3 regions of the Sinorhizobium sp. 7-81 genome follow, and region 3 is predicted to be linked to each of the others. Evidence: riboswitches for the same ligand, from Rfam matches in the RefSeq annotation. Region 3 holds a riboswitch; each other region holds the start of a gene.

Region 1 (6,458 bases), on a different contig from region 3:
GCGTTGCGCATGAAATCAACCAGCCCGTCGCGACGATCCGCGCCTATGCGGATAACGCCCGCACCTTCCTCGATCGCGGCCAAAGCGCGACAGCGGCGGAAAACCTGACCAGCATCGCCGAGCTTACCGAACGCGTCGGGACAATCACCGACGAATTGCGCCGGTTCGCTCGCAAGGGAAATTTCGTCGCCGAGCCGACCGAGATGCGGGATGTCATCGAGGGGGCCATGCTCTTGCTTCGCAGCCGCTTTGCCGGCCGCATGGATACGATCAAGATCTCTCTTCCTCCGAACGGCCTGCAGGTCATGGGCAACCGCATCCGTCTGGAACAGGTGGTGATCAATCTTCTCCAGAACGCGCTGGAAGCACTCGGCGACGCCGAGAACGGCGAGATCAAGGTACGCTGCACGGAGACCGACGGCCGCATCAAGCTGGCGGTTGCCGATAACGGCCCCGGTATTCCGGAGCATGTTCGCGATGAGCTTTTTACCCCATTCAACACGTCGAAGGACGAGGGGCTCGGCCTCGGGCTGGCGATCTCCAAGGAAATCGTCGCCGACTATGGCGGCGACATCGCGGTCGAGACCAGCACGTCCGGAACGACGTTCACTGTCCAATTGAAGAAGGCTCAAGCGCAATGAGCGACGCCGCTTCCGTTTTCCTGATCGACGACGACCGCGACCTGCGCAAGGCGATGCAGCAGACGCTGGAGCTTGCCGGCTTTGCCGTCTTCCCCTTCGCCAGCGCTGCCGAAGCTCTTGGCGCCCTCAGCCCCGAATTCGACGGCGTCATTATCAGCGACATCCGCATGCCGGGTCTCGACGGGCTGGCCTTCTTCCAGAAGGTGGCGGCGCTGGATCCGGACCTGCCCGTCATTCTGGTCACCGGGCATGGGGACATCCCGATGGCGGTCCAGGCGATTCAGGATGGGGTCTATGATTTCATCGCCAAGCCCTTTGCCGCCGATCGGCTCGTCCAGAGCGCGCGGCGCGCCGAGGAGAAGCGCCGCCTGGTAATGGAAAACCGCGCGCTTCGACGCGCGGCGGAAGCCGCCTCCGACAGCCTGCCGCTGATCGGCCAGACGCCGGTCATGGAGCGGTTGCGGCAGACGTTGAAACACATTGCCGACACCGACGTCGATGTGCTGGTCGCCGGCGAGACCGGCAGCGGCAAGGAAGTGGTCGCGACGCTCCTGCACCAATGGAGCCGGCGCAGGACCGGCAATTTCGTGGCGCTGAACTGCGGCGCGCTCCCGGAAACGGTGATCGAGAGTGAACTCTTCGGCCACGAGCCGGGCGCCTTCACCGGAGCCGTCAAGAAGAGGATCGGTCGGATCGAGCATGCAAGCGGCGGCACGCTGTTCCTCGACGAGATCGAGGCGATGCCACCGGCGACCCAGGTCAAGATGCTGCGCGTTCTGGAGGCGCGCGAGATCACCCCGCTCGGCACCAACGAGACGCGCCCGGCCGACATCCGGGTCGTTGCCGCCGCCAAGGTGGACCTCGGCGACCCCGACAAGCGCGGCGACTTTCGTGAGGACCTCTACTACCGGCTGAATGTCGTGACGCTTTCGATCCCGCCGTTGCGCGAGCGGCGCGAGGACATCCCGCTGCTCTTCTCGCATTTCCTGACGCGCGCCGCGGAACGTTTCGAACGCGACGTCCCGTCGATCTCCCCGGCTGTCCAGCATCACCTCATGTCGCATTCCTGGCCCGGCAATGTGCGCGAACTGTCGCATTTCGCCGAGCGGGTGGCGCTCGGGGTGGAGGGAAGTCTCGGCAATCCGGTCCCGCCAGCGGCGCAGGCCGGGGCCTCGCTTCCGGAACGGCTGGAGCGCTACGAAGCCGAGATCTTGAAAGAAGTGCTGACGGCGCATCGAGGCGACGTCAAGGAAACGCTGGAAGCGCTCGGCATTCCCCGCAAGACCTTCTACGACAAGCTACAACGCCACGGGATCAACCGGGCGGATTATGCGGGGCAAACATCGGCCAAGGATGGTGAGTTCTAGACTACGATGATCTGGGGTCGGGTCGACCTAAGATCATAAACGTTATCGAATCTAATAAGCTGGCGCGGGATAGGGGTGGAAGCCAAACACTTTTCCTCATCCCGCCCCAGTGGCCGAGCTTACCGCAATATCGGTCCGATCGTTTCGGCGCGCGGCTTCACGCGCGTGAGTTCGGTCGCGCCGAACGGCAACAGCGACAGCGGTCTCTTCGTGACCTTGCCGTCGGCGATGGCGAGCACGTTGTCGTAGAATTGTTTGCCCGTCTTGGATTTCGGAGGCACGGCGGCGTGCATAATGCTGATGACGATTACACCGGGGCACTCATCCTTGATTGTTTGATGGAACGTGATCGCCGCCTCGCCGTCGAGGGCGCTGGTCGGCTCGTCCAGGAACAGCAGACCCGGACGATGCAGGAGGATGCGCGCAAGCACGAGCTTCTGTTTCTGGCCGCCGGAAAGAAGCTGGTCCCAGCTTTGCGTCCCACGCCCCTCCCCGGCGAGATCACCGACGAAATCGAAAAGGCCGGCCCTGGAGAGCGCCGCTGCGACTTCCCTGTCGTTATGGGCATCGCCCTCTTCGGGCAGGCAGATCAGTTCCTTCAATGATATTGGCGGCAGCTTGACCTCCTGCGCGGCGAAAAGCGTCCGCACGTGTCTGGGCAGTGCGACCGAGCCGCGGCCATGCGGCCACAGACCATTGATCGCCTTGAGCAGGGAAGACTTGCCGCTGCCGGATCTACCGACGAGAAGTGTCCATTCGCCTGGGTTGAAGTGAAGGTAGCCTGTCGCAAGGAAGGGCAAGTCGGCGCCCGGGTGCATCAGTTCGAGGCGCTGGATGGTCAAGCCAATCTCGCGATTCTGCCGAACGCAGCTTAGCTCCGACCGGCCGGTGCGGGCATAGAATGCGCGCGGCTGCTGCACGTCCTCGATCGCCTTTGCGAGATCGGTGATGCGCCCTGCATTGGCCCTGAGCCGGGCTATGTCTGGCATGACATGAATGAACCACGAGCAATCGTTGATGATGGCATTAGCGAGCTCCGCCCCTGTCACATAGCCGCGCAGGCTGATCTTGCTCTCGGCATAGGGCAGCAGTCCGGGCGCATAGGCGATGACGCGCGAGCCGATGAAATTATAGACGAGCTCGAAGCCCATATAGCAAGCCGTCAGAATGTTCAGGCTCGACCAGGTTTGGTCGATTTCGCGATAGCGCCGGCTGTGGATGCGCTTCTGCACCCCCTCACCTCGCGAGGCCGCGACATGGAAGCTGCGGTGGAGCAGCGTTGTGAGTTCGCGGCGGTAGCTGCCTTCGGCCGATTGCATCCTGACGTCCAGCCGCTGCTGAATTGCACCGATCTTGACTGCGAGAAACGTGCTGATGGGAACATAGGCCGCGACGGCGGCAAGTGTCAGACAGGCGCTGCCGTAACTGCCAAGGAATTCCAGTCCGCCAACCTCGGTGGAGCTTTCGATGATCCTCCCACCAACGAAGAAAAGCGACAGGGTGACGCCGCCGATGCCCATCGCCAGTCCGATGGCCCCGCCGGTCATGCCCTTGATCGACTCCTGGATGCGCTGGTCTATGTTATCCGGCATCCCCCCGGCCATCGGGGTCGCCTCGGACGCGCCGCGCAGCAAGTGAAGATGTGTATGGTTGCGGCTGAGCAATGCGTCGTTAAAGCGCTCGTCAAGCCAGGCGCGCCATTTGCGATGCAGCATCGTCGAGAGGAAGTGCCGGACCGCGGTGAACCCGGCTTCCTTCAGCACGACGATCGAGACCATCGTCGCCGCGCTTGCTAGAATGGAGCGGAGTGTCGTCGGATTCTGCGGATGGTGGAGAAAGGCAATCGCATTGACGAGTTCGCCCGAGGCATCGGCGAACCAAACGCTCGACAGCGCCGAAAACGCCGTCAGCACGACGATGATCGCCGCCAGGGCCCAAGCTTCCCGCCACCTGTCGGAGAACCAATAGGCCCACATCAGACCCCAAAAGCTCCGCATTTGCGACACGGGAGTAAGCTGCGGTTGCTTCTTCCGCTTGCGGCTCCGCCAATGCGAGGCCTTCTCTCCGAGCTCTGGAATCAGGACACTCTCCTCATTCAGTGCAGCTAATATTCACTAGACTGCACAGAAGCGCACCGATGCCGAACGGTTTTCCACAAGAATAGCCTTAGGCGCATTCGTGATACGATTTAGCGCGCGCCGAATAGGAACCGGCCGCCGAAGCTCAAAAAACCATCTTGACGCCACGCCGATAACCGGCACTATTCGCACCATTCACCAGGGGGGTCCCGGCAAGGGGCTGAGATACTGCTAAAGCGCGCAGTGACCCGTTGAACCTGATCCAGTTCATACTGGCGTAGGGACGGTGCGGACGTGCGACAGCCAGGATTCCGATTTTCGCGATCCATCGGCGCAGCGTCTTTTCATCCTTCCGGCTTCAGAACTGGGTCTCCAACGCGTAAACTTTGGAGCCTCACGATGAATATTATCAACCCGCCGCGCACGACTCCCTCGGTCACGCAGGGTCCGCTTCCCGCCTCGCAGAAAGTCTACAAGGCCGGCGAGATCCATCCGCAGATCCGTGTGCCGATGCGCGAGATCGCGCTGCATCCGACGTCCGGTGAGCCGCCGGTCGCCGTCTATGATTCTTCCGGCCCCTATACGCTCGACGATGCGGATATCCGCATTGATCGGGGCCTGCCGCAGCTTCGCCGCGACTGGATCCTTGGACGCGGTGACGTCGAGGCCTATCAGGGGCGCAGCGTCAAGGCGGAGGACAACGGCTTTGCGACGGGCGAAAAGCTGACCCCTGAATTTCCCGTTCGCCAGGAACCTTTGCGGGCAAAGGCGGGACAGGCCGTCACCCAGCTCGCCTATGCCCGCGCCGGCATCATCACGCCGGAAATGGAGTTCATTGCGATCCGCGAGAATCTCGGCCGCAAGGCGGCGAAGGAGGCGCTGACGCGCGACGGCGAAAGCTTCGGCGCTTCGGTCCCCGATTTCGTCACGCCCGAATTCGTTCGCCAGGAAGTCGCAGCTGGTCGGGCGATCATTCCGGCCAACATCAACCATCCGGAATCCGAACCGATGATCATCGGCCGCAATTTCCTGGTGAAGATCAACGCCAATATCGGCAATTCCGCCGTCACCTCGTCGATGGCCGAGGAAGTGGAGAAGACGGTCTGGGCGACGCGCTGGGGCGCGGACACCGTCATGGACCTTTCGACCGGCCGCAACATTCACAACATCCGCGAATGGATCATCCGCAATTCGCCCGTGCCGATCGGCACCGTCCCTCTCTATCAGGCGCTCGAAAAGGTGAACGGCATCGCCGAGGATTTGACCTGGGAGGTCTATCGCGACACGCTGATCGAGCAGGCCGAGCAGGGCGTCGACTATTTCACCATCCATGCCGGCGTGCGGCTGCACTACATTCCGCTGACCGTCAACCGCGTCACCGGCATCGTCTCGCGCGGCGGTTCGATCATGGCCAAATGGTGCCTCCATCACCACCGCGAGAGCTTCCTCTACGAGCATTTCGAGGAGATCTGCGACATCTGCCGCGCCTATGATGTCTCCTTCTCGCTCGGCGACGGCCTGCGTCCCGGCTCGATCGCCGATGCCAATGACGCCGCTCAGTTCGCCGAACTCGAAACGCTCGGGGAACTGACGAAGATCGCCTGGGCAAAAGACTGCCAGGTGATGATCGAAGGCCCAGGCCACGTGCCTATGCACAAGATCAAGGAAAACATGGACAAGCAGCTTGCCGTCTGCGGCGAGGCGCCCTTCTACACGCTCGGGCCGCTGACGACCGATATCGCGCCCGGCTACGACCACATCACCTCGGGCATCGGTGCCGCGATGATCGGCTGGTTCGGCACCGCGATGCTCTGCTACGTGACGCCGAAGGAGCACCTGGGGCTGCCCGACCGCGACGACGTCAAGACGGGCGTGATCACCTACAAGATCGCGGCACATGCCGCCGACCTCGCCAAGGGTCACCCGGCCGCCCGCATTCGCGACGACGCGCTTTCCCGCGCGCGTTTCGAATTCCGCTGGGAAGACCAGTTCAATCTATCGCTCGATCCGGAAACGGCGCGCAGCTTCCACGATGAGACCCTGCCGAAGGAAGCGCACAAGGTCGCGCATTTCTGCTCCATGTGCGGCCCGAAATTCTGTTCGATGCGGATTTCCCACGACATCCGTGCCGAGGCGCAGAAGGAAGGGCTCGAGGCGATGGCAGCCAAATACCGCGATGGCGGCGACCTCTATATGCCGGTCGGCGAAGAAGCGCAGCCAGGAGAGTAGGATGACGGTATTGATCAAGGGAGCCGGCGTCGCCGGCCTTGCCGCCGCCTTCGAGCTCAGCCGCCGCGGGATCGCGGTGGAGGTGTTGGACGCGGCGGAAACCGTAGGAACCGGCGCATCCAGCTATGCCGGGGGCATGATTG
Region 2 (6,458 bases), on a different contig from region 3:
GGCGCGCGCCACGGTCATGCCGACGGAGGCACCAATCCCCTGCACCAGGCGTCCGGCCAGCAACACGCCGACCGAGGGTGCAAAGGCGGCCATCAGGCTGCCGGCAAGATAGATGGCCATGAAGATCAATGTCGCCGGGCGGCGGCCGATGACGTCGGAGAGCGTGCCCGAGACGAGCTGGGCGAAAGCGAAGCCGCCGAAATAAAGCGATAGCGTCATCTTGATCGCCGCTTCGCTCGAGGCAAAGGCGCGGACGAGCTCCGGCATCGCTGGCGTATAGAGCGCCATGGAGACCGGGCCGAGCGCCACCAGGAACGCGCCGATGATGCTCGTGCGCCGTTCGCTCATCTTGAGCGTCATTGGGCTGGTCCTTTTTCCTTGCCGGTTTCCTTGCCGGCGAGGCAGGGGTCGAGCCGCCGGAGATTGTCGCGCAGGATCCTGAGGTTGCCGCAGAGCATTTCGCGCTCCGCTTCATCGAGACCTGCGGTATAGGCGTTTATCATTTCGCGAAGCCCGGCCATAAGCTCCGTCAACAACGGATCGGCGCTGTCGGTGATGACGACGTTTTTTGCGCGCCGATCGGCCGGATCCGGCACACGCGCAACCAGTCCCAGCCCCTCGAGCCGGTCGAGATAGGCCGAGAGCGTCATCGGTTCTATACCCATCCGGGTGGCGATTTCCGCCTGTTTGATGCCTTCGGTCAGCGCGACCTGGATCAGCGTGCGGGCCTCGCCGGGCGTGATCCCGAGATCCATCGCATTCACCTTCCGGTCGAACGCGCCGCGCAGCAGCCGGGAGACATCAGTCAACAGCATCCCGATCGTTTCGGATTCGATCTTTATCGGCATCACAATCATTCATGAGCGGAATAATAAGTTTTCCTTATCATATCCGACGCAGCCGTTCAACGAGCGAGTGCTGCAGCGTCCTTTGCGTGTCTGATAAGACGCGTGGCGCTGTGGGGTCAGCCCTCTAGTTCCTCGCGCAGCATTTCAAGCTCCAGCCATTCCTCTTCCATCCGCGCGAGCCCTTCCCTCAACTTCTCCAGTTCGGCGGCGATTTTTGCAAAGCCATTCGGGTCTTTCGAAAAGAGATTGGGGTCGGCCATCTTCTCTTCGTGCTTGGCGATCTCGGCTTCGGTCCTGGCGATCTCCTTCGGCAGGTTTTCGAGCGCAAACTTCTGCTTGTAGGAGAGCTTGGCCTTGGCCTTTGGCGCTTCGGACGGAGCAGCCGGAGCATCGCTCGACTTTGCCTTTTCCGCCTTTTCGACCTTCCGCCTCTCTTCGATCGCACCTTTGCGCTGCGCCATCATGTCGGAATAGCCGCCCGCATATTCGATCCAGCGGCCGTCCGGCGCCTCCGGATTGGCCGGCGCGATGGTCGAGGTCACCGTACGATCGAGAAAATCGCGGTCGTGGCTGACGAGAATGACGGTGCCGGCGAATCCGGCGACGATCTCCTGCAGGAGGTCGAGCGTTTCGATGTCGAGGTCGTTGGTCGGCTCGTCGAGGATCAGAAGGTTGGTGGCGCGCGCCAGAATGCGCGCCAGCATCAGCCGCGCCCGTTCGCCGCCCGAAAGCTCGCGGATCGGCGTGCGGGCCTGCTCCGGCTGGAAGAGGAAGTCCTTCATGTAGCCGGTGACGTGGCGCTGCTCGCCATTGACGAGGAGGTTGTCGCCACGGCCGTCGGTCAGGTAGTGCGCCAGCGTCTCGTCTAGGTTCAGGTCCTCGCGCTTCTGGTCGAGCGTCGCCATCTCGAGGTTGGTTCCGAGCTTGACGGTTCCGGAGTCCGGCTCGATCTGGCCGGTCAGAAGTTTGAGCAGCGTCGTCTTGCCGGCGCCATTCGGGCCGACGAGGCCGATCCGGTCGCCGCGGTGGACACGGATCGAGAAGGGCGCGACGATCGTGCGATCGCTATAAGCCTTGGTGATCTTTTCCGCTTCGATGACGAGCTTGCCGGATTCCTTGGCGTCCGCCGCCGCAGCCTGCACCGTGCCCTGCGGCCCCTTGTGGCCGCGATAACGCGTCCGCATGTCCTGCAGTTCGCCAAGACGACGCATATTGCGCTTGCGCCGGGCCGTGACGCCGTAGCGCAGCCAATGCTCCTCGCGCTCGATCGCCTTGCCGAGCTTGTGCTGCTCCAGTTCCTCGGCCTCCAGCACCTCGTCACGCCACGCCTCGAAATGGCCAAAGCCGCGGTCGAGCCGGCGCGACTGGCCCCGGTCGAGCCAGACGGTCGCCGTCGAGACCTTTTCGAGAAAGCGCCGGTCGTGCGAGATGAGCACGAGTGCCGAGCGGCTGCGGGTGAGTTCGTCCTCCAGCCATTCGATGGTCGGGAGATCGAGATGGTTGGTGGGCTCGTCGAGGAGCAGGATGTCCGGCTCCGGTGCCAGCACACGGGCAAGTGCCGCACGCCGCGCCTCGCCCCCCGAGAGCCGCTTCGGATCCTCCTCGCCTGTCAGCCCAAGATGCTGCAGCAGATAGGCGACGCGATAGGGATCGTCGCCCGGGCCGAGCCCCGCTTCCGCATAGGCCTGGACGGTGTCGAAGCCTTCGAAATCCGGCGCCTGATGCAGATAGCGAACGGTCGCCGACGGGTGACGGAAGATTTCGCCCGATTGCGGTTCGACGAGGCCGGCGGCCATCTTCATGAGCGTGGACTTGCCGGAGCCGTTGCGCCCGACGAGGCAGATGCGGTCGCCAGGCTCGACCTGCAGGTTGGCGCCCGCAAGCAGCGGCGCGCCGCCGAAGGTCAGGAAGATGTCATCGAGCTTCAGAATGGGTGGCGCCAAGGCTTCAGGCTCCGGAAAGATCATAGGGACGGGCGAGAATAACCGCCCGGCCGGATTTCAAGGAAAAGCGGACCGGTCCCTCCGCAATGTTGGAAATGGTCCGGGAGGAACCGAAGGGCAAGGCGAAGCCGTCGAGCGGATAGCGCGCGTTTTCGATGGAAAGGCCGGAAAGCGCACTGAGCCCGAGAATTGAAAAAAGGCTGCCTTTCGGCAGGTCGATCTCCCGTGCGCCGGGCAGCAGCGGATAGGCTTCCTCCTCGCCTGAGGTCATTAGCGCCGGCAGCCCCTCTTCGGCGATCGCCACGGCTCGCAGCAGATGCAGGAAGGCGTGGTCGCTTCTGGTGCCGCCGAGGGCGCCGGCGAAGATCAGCGACGTTGCGCCGCGCGCGACCGCAGCCTCGACCGCGATCTCCCCGTCGGTCGCGCCTTTTGCCGCCGGATAGCTCTCACGCGGAACCTCGGCGAACGTGGCAAGCAACGCATCGTCGGTCGAGTCGAAATCGCCTACCCAGAGTTCGGGAACGATGCCAAGCGTGCTCGCGTGGCGCATGCCGCCGTCGGCCGCGATGAAGCGGCTACCCGAAAGCTGGCTCGCAAGCCGCTCGGTGCGGGTGAGCGTACCGCCGAGAAGGATGGTGAAGGTCGATTGGGCCATGGCAGAAGCCCATAGCGCAAAGGCACGACCAGATCACGATGATTTTGGGTCGAATCGACCAAAATCATAACCGTGATCGATTCTAACGGGTTAGACCGGGACGCGCGCGGAAAACCGCGCACTTTTCCTCATCCCGCTCTAAAGGCCGAAAGCCATTTTGCGGCAGCAAAGGTGCGCATCAGCTTTCCGACGGGGCCTCGCCGGGAAAGAGCATGCCCGCATAAATACCGGGCGTCGAATCCGGTATCTCCACGGCACCGACTGCACGGGCATAGAAATCGGCGGGACCGACGCCACCGATGACGGCATAGCCGTAGCCCGCGGCCCGCATCGCCATCAGGCTCTCGATGAGCAACGCCTCGCCGATCCCCTGACCACGCATGCTTTCCTCGACGCCCGTCGGCCCGAAGAAGCCAAGCGCCGTCACGTCATGGCAAGCGAAGCCGACGACGCGGCCTTCGTGGACGGCGATGTGAATTCTGGTCGGCATTGACGAGAAGGCGGCTTCAGCCTCGCCGACCCAACCGGCGCCAAACCGCTCTTCGATCCAGGCAAGCACGATCCCGCGTTCCGGAGCCATCGCCCGGCGAACGCTGATGCCGGGCCCGAGCCGGGAAGCGCGCCTTTCAGGCAAGGCATAGAGGCGAACGAGCATGTCTGGCATGAGAGTATCTCCCGGCTACATCGCGTCTGATTGGACGCGCAAAGGACGCTGTACGTTGAATTGCCGCAGCAGGCGAACAAACGCCGCCGACAGTTGTTTGGTTTAATAGCGCAGATGGCTTGGACGGCAAATGTTTCCGCCGAAACCCGGCTTGCCAGACCTGCCGCCGAAAGCTAAATCTTTGCTGCTCTAACGGGGTGCCTCGGTCCGCTTGCGGAACCAAGGCTGAGAGGCTCAAGCCAACCCGCGGAACCTGATCCGGTTCATACCGGCGGAGGGATTAGAAGCGATCGGACCGATGCGCCCTTTTCCCGCAACATCAACAGAGGGAGAGAGGTGCCCGTCATGTCCAGTCCGCTTTACACCAAATTGCTTAGCCGGCTTGCGCTAACTGCAATCGCGGCAGCCTTGCCGTTCGGCGCCAGCGCCGCCGAAAAGAAGCTGACGATCTACACCTATGAGAGCTTCATCACCGAATGGGGGCCGGGCACGAAAGTCGCCGAGGCCTTCGAGAAGACCTGCGGCTGCGACGTCGACTATGTCGGTGTCGCCGACGGCGTCGAGCTTCTGACCCGACTGAAGCTCGAAGGCGAGCAAACGAAGGCCGATATCGTGCTTGGCCTCGATACCAACCTCGTCGCGGAAGCCAAGGCGACAGGCTTTTTCGCGCCGCACGGCCTCGACACTTCCGCCGTCAAAGTTCCCGGCAACTTTTCGGACGAAACTTTCGTCCCCTACGACTACGGCCATTTCGCCGTGATCTACGATACCGAAACGCTGAAGAACCCGCCGAAGAGCCTGAAGGAACTGGTCGAGGGCGATCCTTCGCAAAAGATCGTCATCGAGGATCCCCGCACCTCGACCCCGGGCCTGGGACTGCTGCTCTGGGTGAAGTCAGTCTATGGCGAGGAGGCCGCCGCCGCCTGGGCCAAGCTCAAGAACCGCGTGCTGACCGTGACCCCCGGCTGGTCGGAAGCCTACGGCCTCTTCACCAAGGGCGAAGCGCCGATGGTGCTCTCCTACACCACCTCGCCCGCCTACCACATGGTGACGGAAAACACCGAGCGCTATCAGGCCGCTTCCTTCGCCGAAGGGCACTACATCCAGATCGAAGTGGCCGGCATGACGAAGAACGCGAAGGAGCCGGAACTCGCCAAGGAGTTTCTGGCGTTCATGACCGGCCCCGACTTCCAGTCGATCATTCCGACGACCAACTGGATGATGCCGGTGGCGGCAACCAGGGAACCGCTGCCGGACGCCTTCGGCAAGCTCGTCAATCCGGAAAAGACATTTCTGATGTCTTCCGAGGAAGTCGCGGCCAACCGCAAGGCCTGGATCGACGAATGGCTGACCGCCATGAGCAAGAACTGAGGCGGGATTGTCCGGTGCTGCCGAAAAACGGATGACGATTGCCGCCGGGGTTTTCAGCCTCGGCGGCATTCTGCTGTTCGTCGGCCTCGCCGTCATCGTCCTCCTCGCCCAATCCGGCGGCGGTGATGCCGGCGCCCTCTTCGACACCTATGTCTGGCGCGTCACCCGCTTCACATTGCTTCAGGCGAGCCTCTCGACGATCCTCTCCGTCCTTTTTGCGATCCCCGTGGCACGCGCGCTCGCCCGCCAGGCATCTTTTCCCGGCCGCATCTGGTTGCTTCGGCTGATGGCGCTGCCGCTCGGCCTGCCGGCGCTGGTCGCGGCGCTCGGCCTCATTCAGGTCTGGGGCCGTCAGGGTTTTCTGAATACTGGCCTCGTCGCGCTCGGGCTCGAGGAGCCGATCAGCATCTATGGTCTCTTCGGCATTCTTCTCGCCCACGTCTTCTTTAACATGCCGCTCGCGGCGAGGCTGATGCTTGCCGGGATCGAGCGGATACCGGGAGAGTACTGGCGCACTGCCGCAAATCTCGGAATGCCCTCGGCCGCGGTCTTCCGCTTGATCGAATGGCCGGCGATCCGGGGACTGCTGCCCGGCATCGCCGGTCTGATCTTCATGCTTTGCGCCACCAGTTTCACGCTTGTGCTGACGCTCGGCGGCGGTCCCGCCGCAAGCACGATCGAGGTGGCGATCTATCAGGCGCTGCGTTTCGACTTCGACCCTCCGCGGGCGATCGCCCTTTCCGGGCTGCAGATCGCGTTGACAGGCGCGCTGCTTCTCGTTCTGAAGTTCGTTGCGCCGCCACCGCAGGAGAGCGAAACGAGCGGCAAGGCAATAAGGCGGTTTGACGGCTTGCGCGGGCGATCACGGCTCGCCGACGCGCTCTGGCTCATTCTTGCGCTCATCTTCGTCGGCCTGCCGTTCGTCGCAATCGCCTATTCCGGCCTGCAGGCGGATTTGGCGAGGCTCCTCCGCGATC
Region 3 (6,458 bases):
GTACCGGCAGATCTCGGCGTCTTTGACTGCCGGTGCCGTGAAGGGCTAGGCACGCGCTTGCGCGCGCCCACTCGACTGCTCAACCCGGATCGGCGCCGATTGCCTTCAGGGCTGTGCGGGCTACTTCGAAATCCTGCTCGCCCGTGCCGGAGCCGACGCCGATGGCGCCGGCAAGTTTGCCCCCGAAGCGAATGGGCAGACCGCCCGGAAGATGCGTCACCCCGCCCTGCGATGCGATTCCGGCGGCAACGCCGAACTCGACCGGCATCGCGCCAGTCGGCCCGTTGATCGAGGCCGCGGTGCGGGCCTTGGAGCGGGCAGTATGCATGCTCAGATATTTCGCGCCGTCCATGCGGATGCTGGCGATCGTCTCGCCGCTGGCGTCGACGACGAAGACGCATTGCGGAACGCCGATGCTTTCCGCGTGACGCACTGCCGCCGCAAGGGCATTCATTGCGCCTTCGTGGGCAAGGCTGATCGTCTCTTTGTAATTTGCCATCGTTCTCTCCCTGTTTTCGTCACGACACTACAACGGGGCGGGAAAGAGAATGCTCGTGTTCGGCGAAGCACTTTCGCTGTCGGGGAACAAGTCGGAGTGCCATGTTGCGCCGGGCGAGCAGAGACTGGGCTTGTTGTGGGCGAGTAGGAAGGTTGAAGTCATCACGTCATGGCGCTGTCGGCTGGGGGCCGTCTGCAGCGCCGCACAACGAACCAGACGGCGTCATCGTTGCGCGGTATGATGTTTTTGACCCGGATGGCAAACACGAAAAGGATAGGGACCGATGACGCCGATGGAGCAGGATGCGCGACGGCTTGAAATGACCGTTCTGATGACGCCGGACATGGCCAATTTCAGTGGCAAGGTTCATGGCGGTGCGCTCTTGAATCTGCTCGACCGCGTGGCCTTTTCCTGTGCTTCGCGCTTTTCGAAGCAATATGCGGTGACCTTGTCCGTTGACCAGGTGATCTTCAAGGAGCCGATCCAGGTGGGCGAACTGGTCACCTTCCGCGCATCGATCAACTATGCCGGCCGGACCTCGATGGAGGTCGGTATTCGCGTGGAGGCGGAAGATATCCGTGCCGGTACCCGACGGCATACGAACTCGTGCTACTTCACCATGGTCGCCGTTGATAGCGCAGGCCGCCCGGTGGAAGTGCCGCAATGGCGTCCCGAGACGGCGACCGACCAGCGCCGGCATCGCGCGGCCGAGTTGCGCCGGACGCTGCGGCGCGAGTTCGCCAACCGTCTGGAGGCGGTGGCGCAAACCGGCCGCGACGTGGAAGGGGCGCCAGGTTGAGGCGGGGCACCGGTCATTCTTGCGGTGATCGGTCAATTCCGCCGCACGAGCGATCTTCTGCCGCGAAGTGATATTGGGCTTATCTCGCACGGAACGGGGGGCGAAGCTGACCTACGATGCGATCATCTGGCTCAAAGAGCGGGAAGTAGTTCGACAGGCAGCGGGATGATGACAAAATCCCACGCGCGTGAAGAGGCGGGGCCACACGCGGGCCCCGACAAACAGCCCTGGAGACCAAAACACTTTCGTCCCGGCCGAACGGTCGGGCTGATCGAATAATCCGGCGGCATCCGCTCTGCGGCAGGCCAAGCTGGCCGCTTAGCCATGAGCCCGCAGAGCGTTGCCGGCTCGCTTCAACCGACGAAGATCGCGCGCAAACGCGCGAACAGGCCTGTCTGTTTTCCCGCGATCGCTGCACGGATGTGACGGGCTGCCGTGGCAGCACTCACCGTGGCACCGAAGTGGCAATAGCAGATAACCCTGTGCAATTGCTCGTCGCTCAGTTCGAAGAACCGCTTTGCTTCGCCGTAAGTGTCATTTTCCAATCCGGCTGCGCGCAGGACAGGATCCTTGAATGCGACCGAGATCGGCGAGTCGTCGCCGCGCATGGTCGCACGCACTCTGGCCGGCTGATACTCGGTCTCGTGCAGCGTCGAGAGGTGGCGATGGGGGATTTGTTCCAGGAGTTCCGCCCAGCGTTCCAGACGCTCTGCGCGCGTTGTCAGCCGGCGTGGGAAATCCTGTTTGACCTCGGCGACGATCTGCAGTTGGTCGAGTGCATGGTGCTTCATTTTGGCCTCCATTCAGACGATAGTTGCTCCGCCCCATTTCCGAATTTAGCCCGCTATAAAGGTGACTCTTACGGGTGCCGAAGTCCAATCACGATGTGCTCTGGGGAGCCCCTTTCACCAAAATGTGCAGCCTTCACAACGATGTGGCCGTGGTGCGAGACCGTTTTGCGCGTGTCCGGTGATATTGCCGAGCAGCTACAACCGCGCGCCGGTTGCGACCGGCGTGCGGGGTTTGATCGTCGCGGCGTGCTACGCGCCGAACCCGCCGTCGATGGTGTGGAGCGCGCCGGTCGTGAACCCGGCTTCGGGACCGGCGAGATAGGCGGCCAGGCCGGCGACTTCCTCCGGGCGACCGTGGCGCTTGATCGCCATGAAGCTGTGCATGAATTCGCTCATCGGACCGTCCTCCGGGTTCATGTCCGTACACGTCGGACCGGGCTGGATGACATTGACCGTTATGCCCTTGTCTCCGAAATCGCGCGCGAGGCCGCGTGCCATGCCCTGCACTGCCGACTTTGTCAGCGCATAGGCGGCTCCGCCGGCAAAGGGCATGCGGTCGCCGTTGACCGAACCGACGATGATGATACGGCCGCCATCGGGCATCTGCCGCGCGGCCTCGACCGCCGCGTGATAGGGCGCGCGTACATTGACGTCGATCATACGGTCGACCGCATCCGCATCGACTTCAAGCGGATCGCCGAGGACGAGCGATCCAGCATTCACGACGAGCACGTCGAGCGCGCCTTGATCCCTGACGACCTTAGTGACCGCGTCACGGTTCGCGGCATCGGATTGAATTGCGGTCGCGCCCGTTTCCAACGCGAGTGCCTTTGCTGCTTCGGTTGAGCCCGCATAGGTGAAAGCGACGGTCGCGCCTTCACCGGTAAAACGCCGGACAATGGCCGCGCCGATACCGCGGCTACCGCCTATGACGAAGATTTTCTTGCCGCTGAAATTTGCCATGATTCGCTCCTTGAGAAGAAATGTAGTAAACGCTACATAAAGAGTATTCCACATTGGCGCAAGGATTTTGTAGTGACTGATACAAAAAATGTGAAATCGCGCGGGCGACCCCGTAACTTCGACGTAGACGAAGCCGTCGGCAAGGCGCAGGCGCTGTTCCATCAACGGGGATATGACGCCGTCAGCCTTGCCGATCTGACGGCAGCCCTGGCTATCAATCCGCCGAGCTTCTATGCCGCATTTGGTAGCAAGGCCGATCTCTATGGGCGTGCGCTGGAGCGCTATGCGAAGACGGAGGGGCTGGACTTCGATCGTCTGCTCGCGCCGGAAAAGCCGCTGAACGAAGCGCTGGCGGCCCTGTTCGACGCTGCGGCCGTTGCCTACACGGCACATCCCGAGGCGACCGGCTGCCTGGTTATCGAAGGTGCGCGCGGCGGTACGGATGCGGTCGCTTGCGACAAGGCAAAGACGCTGTGGCGTCGGAGCCGGCAGGTGGTGCGCGATGCGATCGCTGACCGAGCGGCAGACCGCGCGGACGAGATCACGGACTATGTGATGGCGGTCCTGGCGGGCCTCTCGGCAAGCGCCCGCGACGGTCTCGGTGCCGCCCGACTGCGCGCAATCGGGCGCACGGCATCGCTGGCCTTCATGTCCGACAAGGCGCGATGAGTCTTCTCACGGCCCTCAATCGTGCTCTGACTGCGTCGCGGCGATGAAAGACTCGGCTACTCTGCCGTGCGACGGCCACGCGACGTTGACAGACCGGTTCATCTGTCCGATACAATGCGAGCATTCCGAGGGGAGCACCGAGCGGTGCTGAGATGGCGGTGAGCCGAACCCTTGAACCTGATCCGGGTCATGCCGGCGTAGGAACGGGAACACGGGCCTTTGACGGCCTTCATCCACGTCTTCGCGATTTCCCGGATCTCCGTGATATTCCGATCTGGAGACCGACCGATGATGCACTCGCCTTTCTCACCCCTTGTCGCGGTGAAAATCCGATGACGGCGATCGCACTGACGATAGCCGGGTCCGACTCCGGCGGCGGCGCCGGCATTCAGGCGGACCTCAAGACCTTTTCCGCCCTCGGTGTCTATGGCGCCAGCGTCATAACGGCGGTCACGGCTCAAAACACGAGGGGCGTCACCGCCGTCGCCGACCTTTCACCGGAAATCGTCACGGCGCAGATCGATGCGGTATTTTCCGATCTCGATGTGGCCGCCGTGAAAATCGGCATGGTCTCACGCCGGGAAACAATCGCCGCCATCGCCGACGGACTGCGTCGTTTCGGCAAGCGCGCCGTTGTGGATCCGGTCATAGTGGCGACTTCGGGCGACCGGTTGCTGCGGCCGAATGCGGTCGCCGCCCTGGCGGAGGAACTCTTGCCGCTGGCGCTTGTCGCCACGCCAAACCTGCCGGAAGCCGCGTTGCTGACTGGCCGTTCCGTCGCCGAGGATGAAAAGGAGATGGCGCGGCAGGCCGAAGCCATTCTCAAGAGCGGCGCCCGCTCGGTTCTGGTCAAGGGAGGGCACCTGCAGAACGGCGAGGCCACCGACCTCTTTTTCGACGGCAACGTCATTACTCGCCTCCCGGCCGCGCGGGTAGAGACGATCAACGATCACGGCACGGGCTGTACGCTTTCGGCAGCGGTCGCGGCCGAACTCGCGCTCGGGCAGCCACTGACGGATGCCGTACGCGCGGCCAAGGCCTATCTGCACGCTGCGATTTCCGCAGCGGATGCCTTGGCCGTGGGCAAGGGACGCGGTCCCGTGCACCACTTTCACAGCTGGTGGTAGTAGCCGCGAGACGTCGTCGAAACTGCACCCGCCCGCAAGCCGCTCACGGCGCCTTGGTGTCGCCACGGTTGCGACTCAAACATGATTTCATCCATGGTTAATGGGCTCTGCGGCGCCGCGCGTCTTATCAGACGGCGGCTCGTTCCTTGCGGAGTTTTTCCTGTTTCATGCGCTGGCACTCGCTGTGCCGGCGGTCGTGGTGGTACCGATGGCGCTGGCTTATCGTCGGGCTCGATCGAAAGCCGTCACGATGATTTTTCGCCGCTGCGGAAATCCGAAGTCAGTCAAAGTCAGGTCGCTTCCCGGTTTCGGTGAAACCGGCAGCAAGTCCGCACCTGCCTTCGCAGATGCGGACGCGAGCCATGAGCTAAGCTGCGGGGCGGTTCCCGTCGATCGTATGCTCGACATAGTATTTGCCATAACGATGCCGATATTTTTCCACACCGCCGAAGTCGCTGTACTTCGAAAGCTCGTCCATGTCGGTCTTGTTGAGGATAACCCCAAGCACCTTTGAATTGATCTGCGGCTCGGAATGCAAGACGTCGCGCACCAGTCGGGACGGCGTTCTTCCCCATTCGACAACGAAGATGAAACCGTCGGCGAGCGGAGCAAAGGCCTTCGCATCCACAACGGGTGCCAGCGGCGCGAGGTCGACGACCACGTAGTCGAACGAGCTGCGCGCGTTCTCGATCAGGTTTGCCATGGCAGCCGATGCGAGCAGTTCGTGGCTTTGATGCGGTTGATGATGGGACGCCTCGCCGCCAACCGGGAAAATGGCAAGCTTGGTCCGCTGGTCGACCTTGATGCCGGCGGGCCAGGTGGCCTCTCCCATCAGCGTCTCGACGAGCCCCGTGCGCGGAGCGGGCGTGATCATCTGGGTGAGGCCGGGCTTGCGTATATCGCCGTCGATCAAGAGCGTCCGCTTGCCGCTTGCGGCCAACAGCGCCGCGAAGTTTGCGGCGACGACGGATTTCCCCTCGTCCGGAACCGCCGAAACGATCCCGATCACGCGGCTTTCGTTGCCGTGCAGCATGTGATCGCAGGCGAGCTTGGCGTTTCTGAAGGTTTCCGCAAAAGAGGATTGCGGCGCATCGAGGACCATGCGCGACAGGCGCTGGAATTCCACTGTCCCTTCGGGGATCGCTTCTGGTTGCCTGTCGGACGCAAAGCGCGTGCGCACGAGTTCCGCAGACTTTTTCGGTCGTATGCCGACCAGCGGAACATAACCGAGCGACTTGTGGCCGAGGATGGTGCGCACGTCGTCTTCAAGACGGAAGGTTCTCTCGCGGAACTCCTGGAACGCGGCGAAGGCGCCGCCGGCCATCAAGCCGAGCACGGCGGAAAGTGCAAGCGTCAAGGTCTTCTTCGGGCTCGATGGTGCCGTGGGAACTCCGGCTTCGGAGATGACCCGGGCCTTGGCGATCGGGAAGGAGCGTTGCTGCGCCGCCTGCTCGTAGCGGCCGAGATAGGACTCGTAAAGCGTCTTGAGCGCCGCCGCCTTCTGTTCGAGCTCCCTCAAATGAACAAGCGACTCGCTGGCGTTCGTGTTCCGGCCCACGACCCCTTCGATGCTCTCGCGCAACGACGACTCGCGTGAGCGGGCGACTTCG

What was found. A riboswitch is a leader RNA that binds a small molecule or an ion and turns the genes downstream of it on or off. The one in region 3 is predicted to bind thiamine pyrophosphate.
Region 1: linked by a shared signal. The riboswitch ahead of thiC (phosphomethylpyrimidine synthase ThiC) and the one ahead of thiD (bifunctional hydroxymethylpyrimidine kinase/phosphomethylpyrimidine kinase) in region 3 are both predicted to bind thiamine pyrophosphate.
Region 2: linked by a shared signal. The riboswitch ahead of thiB (thiamine ABC transporter substrate binding subunit) and the one ahead of thiD (bifunctional hydroxymethylpyrimidine kinase/phosphomethylpyrimidine kinase) in region 3 are both predicted to bind thiamine pyrophosphate.

The regions. Positions count from the first base shown of each region.
Region 1 is NZ_JASKLT010000002.1:301,989-308,446, forward strand. It holds gene QN224_RS08730 (sensor histidine kinase) at 1-641, shown strand, start outside; gene QN224_RS08735 (sigma-54 dependent transcriptional regulator) at 638-2,008, shown strand; gene QN224_RS08740 (ABC transporter ATP-binding protein/permease) at 2,128-4,005, opposite strand; TPP riboswitch at 4,277-4,388, shown strand; gene thiC (phosphomethylpyrimidine synthase ThiC) at 4,486-6,315, shown strand; gene thiO (glycine oxidase ThiO) at 6,317-6,458, shown strand, end outside.
Region 2 is NZ_JASKLT010000005.1:200,477-206,934, reverse strand. It holds gene QN224_RS18825 (multidrug effflux MFS transporter) at 1-360, opposite strand, end outside; gene QN224_RS18820 (MarR family winged helix-turn-helix transcriptional regulator) at 357-848, opposite strand; gene QN224_RS18815 (ABC-F family ATP-binding cassette domain-containing protein) at 965-2,791, opposite strand; gene QN224_RS18810 (thiamine diphosphokinase) at 2,796-3,446, opposite strand; gene QN224_RS18805 (GNAT family N-acetyltransferase) at 3,625-4,110, opposite strand; TPP riboswitch at 4,294-4,407, shown strand; gene thiB (thiamine ABC transporter substrate binding subunit) at 4,456-5,481, shown strand; gene thiP (thiamine/thiamine pyrophosphate ABC transporter permease ThiP) at 5,489-6,458, shown strand, end outside.
Region 3 is NZ_JASKLT010000006.1:140,468-146,925, forward strand. It holds gene QN224_RS20550 (carbohydrate ABC transporter permease) at 1-49, shown strand, start outside; gene QN224_RS20555 (heme-binding protein) at 80-499, opposite strand; gene QN224_RS20560 (acyl-CoA thioesterase) at 783-1,298, shown strand; gene QN224_RS20565 (hypothetical protein) at 1,652-2,089, opposite strand; gene bdcA (SDR family oxidoreductase) at 2,339-3,052, opposite strand; gene QN224_RS20575 (TetR/AcrR family transcriptional regulator) at 3,125-3,721, shown strand; TPP riboswitch at 3,840-3,942, shown strand; gene thiD (bifunctional hydroxymethylpyrimidine kinase/phosphomethylpyrimidine kinase) at 4,054-4,848, shown strand; gene QN224_RS20585 (polysaccharide biosynthesis tyrosine autokinase) at 5,216-6,458, opposite strand, start outside.